DNA from 2 places in the Haemophilus sp. SZY H56 genome. Region 1 is predicted to be linked to the other one. Evidence: riboswitches for the same ligand, from Rfam matches in the RefSeq annotation. Region 1 holds a riboswitch; the other holds the start of a gene.
The links. Region 1 has a riboswitch for thiamine pyrophosphate ahead of ACXVWP_RS05030 (ABC transporter ATP-binding protein). Riboswitches for the same ligand answer to the same signal wherever they lie in the genome.
Positions count from the first base shown of each region.

Region 2: linked by a shared signal. The riboswitch ahead of thiB (thiamine ABC transporter substrate binding subunit) and the one ahead of ACXVWP_RS05030 (ABC transporter ATP-binding protein) in region 1 are both predicted to bind thiamine pyrophosphate.

Region 1 is NZ_JBTGNX010000005.1:67,007-72,564, reverse strand. It holds gene rpoD (RNA polymerase sigma factor RpoD) at 1-461, shown strand, start outside; gene psiE (phosphate-starvation-inducible protein PsiE) at 595-1,011, shown strand; gene ACXVWP_RS05035 (23S rRNA (adenine(2030)-N(6))-methyltransferase RlmJ) at 1,047-1,892, opposite strand; TPP riboswitch at 2,316-2,407, shown strand; gene ACXVWP_RS05030 (ABC transporter ATP-binding protein) at 2,482-3,207, shown strand; gene ACXVWP_RS05025 (ABC transporter permease) at 3,204-3,941, shown strand; gene ACXVWP_RS05020 (ABC transporter substrate-binding protein) at 3,967-4,911, shown strand; gene tenA (thiaminase II) at 4,921-5,558, shown strand, end outside.
Region 2 is NZ_JBTGNX010000011.1:44,057-49,614, reverse strand. It holds gene ACXVWP_RS08765 (TPM domain-containing protein) at 1-151, shown strand, start outside; gene ACXVWP_RS08760 (TPM domain-containing protein) at 144-944, shown strand; gene grxD (Grx4 family monothiol glutaredoxin) at 1,020-1,346, shown strand; TPP riboswitch at 1,492-1,584, shown strand; gene thiB (thiamine ABC transporter substrate binding subunit) at 1,620-2,621, shown strand; gene thiP (thiamine/thiamine pyrophosphate ABC transporter permease ThiP) at 2,627-4,231, shown strand; gene thiQ (thiamine ABC transporter ATP-binding protein) at 4,224-4,853, shown strand; gene bioB (biotin synthase BioB) at 4,928-5,558, shown strand, end outside.

The DNA of each region.
Region 1 (5,558 bases):
ATAAATTAAATCGTATTTCTCGTCAAATGTTACAAGAGATGGGACGTGAAGCGACGCCAGAAGAGCTTGCTGAACGCATGGGAATGCCAGAAGATAAAATCCGTAAAGTGCTTAAAATTGCGAAAGAGCCAATTTCAATGGAAACCCCAATCGGTGATGACGATGATTCACATTTAGGTGACTTCATTGAGGATTCAACCCTTGAATTGCCATTAGATTCAGCAACCGCACAAAGCTTAAAAGTGGCAACTCATGAAGTGTTAGAAGGTTTAACTCCTCGTGAAGCGAAAGTGTTACGTATGCGTTTTGGTATTGATATGAATACCGACCATACACTTGAAGAAGTGGGTAAACAATTTGATGTAACCCGTGAGCGTATTCGTCAGATTGAAGCGAAAGCATTACGTAAACTACGTCATCCAAGTCGTTCAGAAACATTGAGAAGTTTCTTAGATGAGTAATTATTCATTTATGTAAAAAAGAAAAGGCAGAAATATCTGCCTTTTTTATTTGATTAAATTTGGTTATTTACCGCGAAATCACATTCCTTTAAAATACGCAACTTTCGTCATTTAAAAACAAAAAAGGAACTTTATGGAAGAATCTCAAGAACTAGAAAAGCTGCCTCGAGTAGTGACAGGTGTATTAAAAGTAGTATTAAGCTTTTCGCTTATCGCGTTGGCTTTAGTGTTGATTATTGCTTTAGCTAAAATCACGTACACTTTAGCGATTATGGTATTTAATACATCAAGCGTTGTGCCTTATGAAGTCGCTGAACAAGCCGTGATGTTTTTCTTATACTTCGGTTTTATTGGCCTTATTGTGCAATATTTTAAAAGTGGCTATCACTTTCCTTTACGCTATTTTATTTACGCAGGGATTACGGCCATGTTGCGTTTGATTATTGTGAATCATGAAAGCTCAGTTGATACCATCTTATTCGCAGGCGCGATTTTAATTATGGTTATTGCACTTTGTTTAGTGTTGTATTCCAATAAAATTAAAATTTAAAAGTGCGGTCATTTTGACCAAGGTTTTGGAATGGATTATTCCGGCACAATCCATTCCACTGTCCAACTTCCTGTACCTTCAGGGACGAGCGTTTGGGTCAAATAAGGCAAAATAGCTTTCATTTGCTGTTCTAATTGCCAAGGTGGATTAATCACCACCATTCCACTCGCGGTCATACCACGTTGATCACTATCAGGGCGAACAGCCAATTCAATTTTCAGAATTTTACGAATCCCTGTCGCTTCTAATCCTTTAAAAATGCGTTTTGTCTGCTGGCGAAGTACCACGGGATACCAAATCGCATAAGTGCCTGTCGCAAAGCGCTTATAACCCTCTTCTATAGCTTTCACCACCAAATCATAATCTTCTTTTAATTCATAAGGTGGATCAATAAGCACCAAACCTCTGCGTTCTTTGGGTGGAAGTGTGGCTTTGAGTTGTTGGAAACCATTTTCTGATTTTGTTGTGATATTCTTAAACTCTTTAAAATTATTGCGTAATAATGGAAAATCGCTTGGGTGTAATTCTGTCAGTAATGCACGATCTTGAGGACGCAATAATTGTGCAGCAATCATTGGTGAACCCGCATAATAGCGTAATTCTTTACCCCCATAATTGATCTTTTTAATGAGATCCACGTAGCGAGCAATCTCTTCGGGTAAATCTGTTCTTTCCCAAAGTCTTCCAATTCCCTCTTTGTATTCGCCGGTTTTTTCTGATTCGTTAGAACTTAAGCGATAACGGCCAACACCTGAATGGGTGTCGAGATAGTAGAAACCTTTTTCTTTTAGTGAAAGATCTTCTAGAATCAGCATTAGTACAATGTGCTTAAGCACATCGGCGTGGTTGCCAGCATGAAAACTGTGGCGATAACTTAACATAGTTTCTCCTTTATGATGAGAAAAGTACGCTCAAGATTGATGGTATAACTTTTCTGTAGAAAAAATATTATCACTTGAAACACTAAAACCTTTGAAGAGCTTTGAATTCAAGGGGATATTCATGATGTCAGAAATTTTTATAATCCGGCAAGCAACTTATGGAAAAGCAAATTAAAGGACTAATAATATATTATATGCTTATAGAGAATCTAGTTTTTTATTATAAATACTTTTGTTGTCTTATTTTACAAGGTAAGGAGTCATTTCTAGAACGTTGAATATAACACTTGAAAAGTGAGTCTATAATTTAACTTATTATTTTCATTACTTAAATTGACTCCTGAGGACTAAACAAAAAAATCTAAACTAAAGTTAATATCATTTCCTATTGTTTTATTCTTAATTGCGATATAAAATTATTTCAAATTTTAGTCGGGGTGCCACAAGGTGGCTGAGATGATACCCGTGAACCTGAAACAGTTAGTACTGACGTAGGAAACTAATATGCCAAAATATTTTCTCATTCTTCATACCTATTTTTACTCCTTTTCTGCCGTTACCTTTGGTTATTAATCCTTAGGTTAATGCTATGGTGAATATTCAGGATCTTAGTCTTGCTTTTGGAGAGCAAGTACTATTTGAACACCTTGATTTAACGCTTTTGCCTAATGAGTGGGTCAGTTTACTTGGCTGCTCTGGTGTAGGTAAATCAACGCTTTTGAGATTAATTGCAGGGCTTGAAATACCAGGAAAAGTTCAAGGCAATATCACCTCCCATCCTCATATTCGAGTGGCATGGTTACCGCAAAAAGATACCCTTTATCCTTGGCTTTCAATTGTTGATAACGTCCAATTAGAAAACGTACTATTTGGAAATAAATCTGCAAAAACCACTATTCGAGCCAAAGTATTACTTGAACAAGTGGGTATGTCAGAGCATCTGCATAAAAACAGTGCTCAATTATCTGGAGGGCAAAAACAAAGAGTGGCGCTCGCTCGAGTATTAATGCAAAACGCTGATTTAGTTTTACTTGATGAACCATTCTCTGCCCTTGATGCGATTAGTCGTTACCAATTACAAAACTTGGCCTATGAACTATTAAAAAATAAATCAGTATTATTAGTTACCCATGATCCTCAAGAAGCATTACGCTTAAGCCAACGTATTTTTGTATTACGTTCACCGCAGCCTAATCAATCAGCATTATCCGATGTTATAAAACCTGAAGGTAAAGCACCACGAGATCTAAACCAAAATAATTTGTGGATGCTCCAACAGCAATTATTGAACGAGTTATTAGAGGGAAAAAGATGAAACTTAACCTTCTTAAACCGCTCTTTATTGGAGTTATATTGCTTTGTCTATGGCAACTTATTGGTGTATTCGGTGATTTTCCCCATTACATATTTCCTTCTCCACAAGCTGTATGGTTGCAATTAACTTCTCATTCAGAACTACTTTGGCAACATACACTAATCACCTTAATTGAAATTGGCTTAGGGCTGCTACTGGGTTTTCTTTTTGGATTGTCATCAGCCCTATTGCTCTCTTTTTCGCCTAAAATATCGTCCTTACTGTTACCGGTTTTAGTGATTTCTCAAGCAATTCCTGTTTTTGCTATCGCTCCGATACTCGTACTTTGGCTAGGTTATGGCATGCCGTCAAAAATTGTTATGGCTATTCTCATTATCTATTTCCCTGTAACTGCAGCTTGTTACGATGGCTTACGCAATACACCTAAAGCTTGGATTGATCTCGCCAAAACATTCAAGCCATCCCCTTGGCGTTTATTACTTAAAGTACGTTTACCAGCTGCTTTACCCGCATTTGCATCAGGCTTTCGCATTGCTGTTTCAGTCGCACCAATTGGCGCTGTAATTGGAGAATGGGTGGGTTCATCAGAAGGGCTTGGCTATTTGATGATTCATGCCAACGCCCGTATGCAGGTAGATTTAATGTTTGCCGCATTGCTGATCTTAGTGGCAATTTCACTTTGTTTATATTTCAGCATTGATTGGCTACTACGCCGTTTTATTTGGAACGTTTAACACTTCATGACAAAAGGAGACAAAAATGAAGAAAATCATCCGTTATTTCAGTCTTTTAATTGGACTCACCGCCAGCTTTTCCAGCTTAGCAAAAGAGAAAATCAGCTTAATGCTTGATTGGTATGTAAATCCTGATCACGCCGCAATCATTGTCGCGCAACAAAAAGGCTTTTTTGAAAAAAATAACTTAGACGTCGACATTATCGAACCCGCCGATCCATCATTACCGCCTAAATTAGTTGCCGCAGGAAAAGTGGACTTAGCTATTAATTATCAACCTCAACTTTATCAACAAGTTGCTGAAGGATTACCTTTAGTACGTGTAGGCTCTCTGATTTCCAGCCCATTAAATAGCGTAGTGGTTCTAAAAAATAGCAATATCAAAACGCTTGCCGATCTGAAAGGGAAAAAAGTAGGCTATTCAGTCAGTGGCTTTGAAGATGTGTTGCTCGATACCATGCTCCATTCCATCGGACTCAGCAACCAAGACGTAAAATTAGTGAATGTGAATTGGTCACTTTCCCCTTCTCTTTTAACCGGACAAGTCGATGCGGTCATCGGGGCATTTCGTAATTTCGAACTGAATCAGATCCATTTAGAAAAACAAGAAGGCGTGGCATTTTTCCCAGAACAATATGGTGTGCCAGCTTATGATGAATTGATTTTAGTGGCGAACAGAAACAATCTTGCCTCTAAAAAAATTTCCGCTTTTTTGACCGCACTTGAACAAGCCACAACCTATCTACAAAGCCATCCAGATGAAGCATGGCAAGCATTTGTGAGCTATAAGCCAAAAGAACTTAATACAGAATTAAATCAATTAGCATGGAAAGATACCCTACCTTTATTAGCAACGAAACCCCGTCAATTGGATGCTAAACGTTATCAACAAATGGCGGAATTTATGCATCAGAAAGGGTTGATTACAAAAGCACTTGAATTGAAAGACTATGCTGTCGAATTACAATAAGGGAAAATGATGATTAATCAACTCATTCAGCAAGCGCAACCTTATTGGAAGCAATATGTTGAGCATGAATTTGTGCAACAACTTGCAAAAGGCACCTTGCCAAAAGCTTGTTTTCAACACTATTTAAAACAAGATTACATCTATCTTTTCCATTACAGCCGAGCTTTTGCCTTGGGCGTATTCAAGGCAAAAAATTTTGCCGAGATGGACATGCCACGTAAAACGCTCGATATTCTTTGCCAAGAAATCCAATTACATTTGGATTACTGCCGACAATGGGAAATTAGTGAACAGGAAATATTCCAAACACCCGAAAGTGCGGCATGTATTTCCTATACACGTTATCTGCTTGATTGTGGAATGACGGGCGGTTTACCTGAACTATATGCCGCCGTTACGCCTTGTGCTTTAGGTTACGCACAAGTCGCCCGTTACATCACAGAAAATTATCCCAAACAACCAAGCAATCCTTATCAAGCATGGATTGACGCATACTCTGCACCAGAATATCAACAAGCGGCACAAGAAACAGTTGATTTTCTTACCGCACTTTGTGAACCACTTAATGATGCCCAATTCGCTCATATCCAACAAATTTTTACTACGGCTACCCGAATGGAAATCGGATTTTGGCAAATGGGATTAGA
Region 2 (5,558 bases), on a different contig from region 1:
CGATTTAATGATTGAGCAGTTTAAACAAAAAGCTTATACACAGGGCATTGTCGATGCGATTGATCGTATCTGTGATATTTTATCTCGCCATTTTCCTATTCAGCCTGATGATGTGAATGAATTATCTAATGAGGTAATTATTAATGGCTAAGCTTTTATCTTTTATGAAAAGTGCGGTTATTTTTAGCCTTATTTTTTTTGCTCAAATGGTTGTTGCGGCAGAATTTCCGCCTGCACCAAATCCTTTTCATTACATTAACGATTACACCAACACGCTTTCTGCAGAACATAAGCAAATTTTAGAAAATAAACTAATTGCTTATAGTAAAGAAACGAGTTCACAAATCGCGGTTGTTTTGGTTCCGACAACCGGTGAATATGAAATTGCTGATTATACCTTTGCTTTAGGTGATAAATGGGGGATTGGACGTAAAAATCTGAACAATGGCGTGTTGATGCTGATTGCGAAGGATGATCGAAAAGTCTTTATCGCAACAGGGCAAGGTTTAGAAGGTGTATTGCCTGATGCTTTTTTATCGCAAGTCATCCGTTCGGCCATTTTGCCACAATTTAAACAAGGTCAATATGCCCAAGGTATTAATGATGGCTTAAACCAAATTATTGCGGCAAGTAAAGGCGAGTTTGATGCAGCACAAGTTGAAGAAGATGCGTTTGATAAGTACATCCCATTCTTAATGGTATTGGCATTTATTGCTATTGTATTATTTGGTGAATTCCAATATCACAAAGATGAAGTCTATATTAGCCCGAATCAACGTGATCAACTGAATAAAATCATTCGTCAAAGTACGATTTCTCGTCGTCGTGGTGGCGGTTCTGGTTTCGGAGGCGGATTTGGTGGAGGCTTCGGTGGCGGTGGTTCTTCCGGTGGTGGCTTTGGTGGCGGTGGCTTTGGCGGCGGCGGAGCGGGTGGAAGTTGGTAAGACCAAGTCTTTCACTCAGGTTCTATCTTATGCTAGAATAGCGTCTTATTCAGACTTATTTGAACAAGGAACATTATGGAAACATTAGACAAAATCAAAAAACAAATCGCTGAAAACCCAATTTTAATTTACATGAAAGGTTCTCCCAAATTGCCTTCTTGTGGTTTCTCTGCGCGTGCATCTGAAGTATTAATGAATTGCAAAGTACCTTTCGGCTATGTTGATATTCTTCAACACCCAGATATTCGTGCTGAATTACCGGCTTATGCAAACTGGCCAACTTTCCCACAATTATGGGTAGAAGGTGAATTAATTGGTGGTTGTGATATTATTTTAGAAATGTACCAAACGGGCGAACTTCAAACTTTATTAAGCGAAGTTGCGGCTAAACATCAAGCTTAATTGACGATAGATTACCAAGATAAACCTGCTTTTTAGCAGGTTTTCTTTTGCTCAAAAAATGATAAACCTGTTATAAAAATGTGATCAGATTAACATTTTTAAGTTAAATAACTTGTTGATAAAATTCCCTTACGTTAGACTACGTAGAACTTAGTCGGGGTGCCAATATTAATGGCTGAGAAACACCCGTGAACCTGAAACAGATAATGCTGGCGTAGGAAACTAATTATCCCATTATGCTGTTTCGTTATGCAAAAATAAGGAGAACGCATAATGAACAAAACACTTCCCATTTTAACCGCACTTTTTACCGCTTCCGCTTTCGCACAAGCTGCTGCACCTCAAACATTAGATGTTTATACTTATGATTCATTTAGTGCTGATTGGAGTGCTGGACCAAAAGTTAAAGCAGCTTTTGAACAACAATTCCCGCAATGTAAGCTGAATTATGTGGCTTTTGATAATAATGGCACTTTGTTTAACCGTGTTCGTCTAGAAGGTAAAAAAATTAAAGCAGACGTGGTACTTGGTTTAGATAGCTATCAAATTGAAGAAGCACAAAAACTCAATATTTTTGAGCCAAATAAAGTGGATTTAAGCCAGTTACGCTTACCGATTAAATGGAAAAATAAAACTTTTTTACCATTTGATTATGCGCAATATGCGTTTATTTATGATAAAAATAAACTGACTAATCCACCAAAAAGCTTAAAAGAATTAGTTGAGCGTCAAGATCTTAAAGTGTTATATCAAGATCCGCGTACAAGCAGTATTGGACGAGGATTATTGCTTTGGATGAATGCAGTTTATCCAGAAGCAGATGTAGCAAATGCCTGGAAAACCCTTTCTAAACATACGGTCACGGTCACCAAAGGTTGGACTGAGTCTTATGGGACCTTCTTAAAAGGCGAAGGTGATGTGGTTTTAAGCGTCAATACTTCACCGATTTACCATATTCTGTCTGAACAAAAAGATAATTATGTGGCAACAGAATTTGCAGAGGGGAGCGTATTACAAGTTGAAGTGGCAGCCAAAGTGGCTAACCGCAATAATGCCTGTGCTGATGAATTTTTAGGATTCTTACTTTCACCGCAAGCTCAAGCGGATATTGCTAAAAATAATGTGATGTTACCTGTGGTAGAGACCAATATCGAAAGTCATATTGATGCGCTTAATTCTCGCGCAAAATCAATGCGTATTTTAGATACTACTACGGTAACAAGTGAGCAGCTGAAAGGCTGGATCAATCAATGGCAAAAAGCGTTATCTAAATAGTATTAATGAGCTTATTGCAACATCCGCATTTTCGTCCTCGCCATTATTTGGGCGGAAGTGCGGTCATTTTTTTCATTGTTTTACTCTATGGATTTTCACTTTCTGCGGTTTTTTCAGTTGGAAGTGATTATGCCTTATCTGACTTCTTAAAAGACGATTATTTGCATCAAGTTATCGCCTTTAGTGTCGGGCAGGCATTCTTGTCTGCCTTGCTTTCTAGCATAATTGGTACTTTATTTGCACGCGCTTTTTTCTATTTAGATTTCAAAGGCAAATCGCTCATTTTACGTATTTTTTCCCTCACCTTTGTTTTGCCGGCATTACTGGCTATTTTCGGTTTGATTAGTATTTATGGCACAGCCGGTTGGCTAACACAACTGCTGCAAACCTTAGGTATTTCGTGGAAACCCTCCATTTATGGTTTAAGTGGCATTCTCATTGCCCATTTATTTTTTAATATTCCTTTAGCGGCACGAATGAGTTTGCAGGCTTTGCAAAGTGTACCAACCGAACAGCATCAACTCGCGGCACAATTAAATATCAAAGGTTTCACATTTTTCCGTTTAATTGAATGGCCTTATTTGAAAAGCCAAATCGTGTCTGCCTTTGTACTGATTTTTATGCTGTGTTTCACTAGCTTTACGATTGTATTGGCGCTTGGTGGCGGGCCGCAAAATAGCACATTAGAAGTCGCGATTTACCAAGCCATTTTCTTTGAATTCGATTTACCCAAAGCCGCATTTTTTGCGTTGGTACAATTTGCATTTTGTTTTGCATTATTTTCACTTTCACAATATTGGGCGAAAGCACCTGAAACGCAGATTTCGCAACGTTATCGATGGGTTTTACCTGTTTCAAGAGCGGTCAAATTTGGACATGTTTTTGTCTTATTCTCGGTGTGCTTATTTATTTTAAGTCCCTTATTCAATATTATTTTCCAAGGTTTGTCAGCTACCCAATTATTTGGCTATTGGCAAAACCCACAATTATGGAAAGCGCTTGCTTATTCATTAACCATGGCACCGACCGCAGGGATTTTATCGGTATTATTTGGGTTCTTCTTATTGTTACTTTCCCGTCAACTGCAATGGTTATCTCATCCCAAATTAGCCCACTTAATTTTAACGGGGGGCATGATGATTTTAGCCATTCCAACGATTGTCTTAGCAGTCGGCTTATTCCTTTGGTTACAAGATATTGATTTTTCAGCAGGGCATTTGTTTGTAGTGGTATCTGTTTGTAACGCCTTGGCTGCCTTGCCATTTGTGCTCAAAATTCTCAATACACCAATGAGTCAATCGATGCAATATTATGAAAAACTCTGTTTATCGCTGAATATTACAGGCTGGCAGCGTTTTCGTTTAATTGAATATCCGCTACTAAAAGCCCCGTTGAAATATGCCTTGGCACTCGCAACGACTTTATCACTCGGCGATTTTACAGCGATAGCCTTATTTGGTAGCCCTGACTTCACTTCGTTGCCTCATTTGCTTTATCAACAAATCGGACAATATCGAAGCCAAGAAGCGGCAGTGACGGCATTGATTTTATTGGGCTTATGTTTAGGTTTATTTATGTTTATTGAAGGGCAGAAGGAACAACATGATTAAATTAAATAATGTGGTCTTCAATTATCAATCCATGCCGATGGTATTTGATTTACATATTCAAGCCCAGGAAAAAATCGCCATCATTGGTGAAAGTGGCGCAGGAAAAAGTACCTTACTGAATTTAATTGCCGGTTTCGAATATGCCGATAGTGGCGAGATTTGTCTAAATGATGAAAATCATACCAAAACAGCACCTTTTGAACGCCCTGTTTCCATGCTATTTCAGGAAAACAATCTCTTTACTCATCTTTCCGTAGAAGAGAATATTGCTTTAGGTTTAAAACCGAATTTAGCCTTAAATGCAGAAGAAAAAGCCCTTGTAGAACAAGCTGCTAGAGCAGTTAATTTACAGGATTTTTTAACGAGAAAACCGACCGCACTTTCAGGTGGACAAAAACAGCGAGTGGCATTGGCGCGCTGTTTGCTACGAGATAAACCCATTTTATTATTGGATGAGCCTTTTTCTGCACTCGATCCTAAATTACGCATTGAAATGCAGGATTTAATGGATCAATTATGTGAAGAGAAAAAGCTCACCATGTTATTAGTGACACATCAACCCAAAGAAATTGAACGGCATATTGATCGAGTGATTGAAATTCATCAAGGAAAAGTGATCTGATCTCTTTTTATCATATTGCAGAGTAATATGCTCAATTTAATAAAAGCGACGTTGCTTAAAACAAGGAAAATATAATGACAACCACAAATGTAGTACAGCTTTCATCTATTACGCCCCATCCTTCAGTGGAGTATTGGTCTGTTTGTAAAGTCGAAGCACTATTTGAAACACCTTTTTTAGAATTAGTCTATCGTGCGGCTCAAGTGCATCGAGAGCATTTCAACCCTGGCGCGATACAGTTATCGACGTTGATGTCGATTAAAACGGGTGGCTGTCCAGAGGATTGTGGTTATTGCCCACAATCAGCACGTTATCAAACAGGTGTACAAAATCAGCAGATCTTGGATATTGATGAAATTGTTGAAAAAGCCAAAATTGCGAAAGCACGTGGTGCAGGACGTTTTTGTATGGGCGCAGCATGGCGTGGTCCTAAGCCAAAGGATATGGAAAAAGTGACGGCGATTATTCGTGCGGTAAAAGATATTGGCTTAGAAACTTGTGGCACCTTTGGGCTGTTGCAAGATGGTATGGCGGAAGAGTTAAAAGATGCAGGATTGGATTATTACAACCATAATATAGATACCGCGCCAGAGAATTATCACAATGTCATTGGTACACGCCGTTTTGATGATCGCTTAAGTACGTTAGGAAAAGTTCGTCATGCCGGTTTGAAAGTTTGCTGTGGCGGTATTGTGGGCATGAACG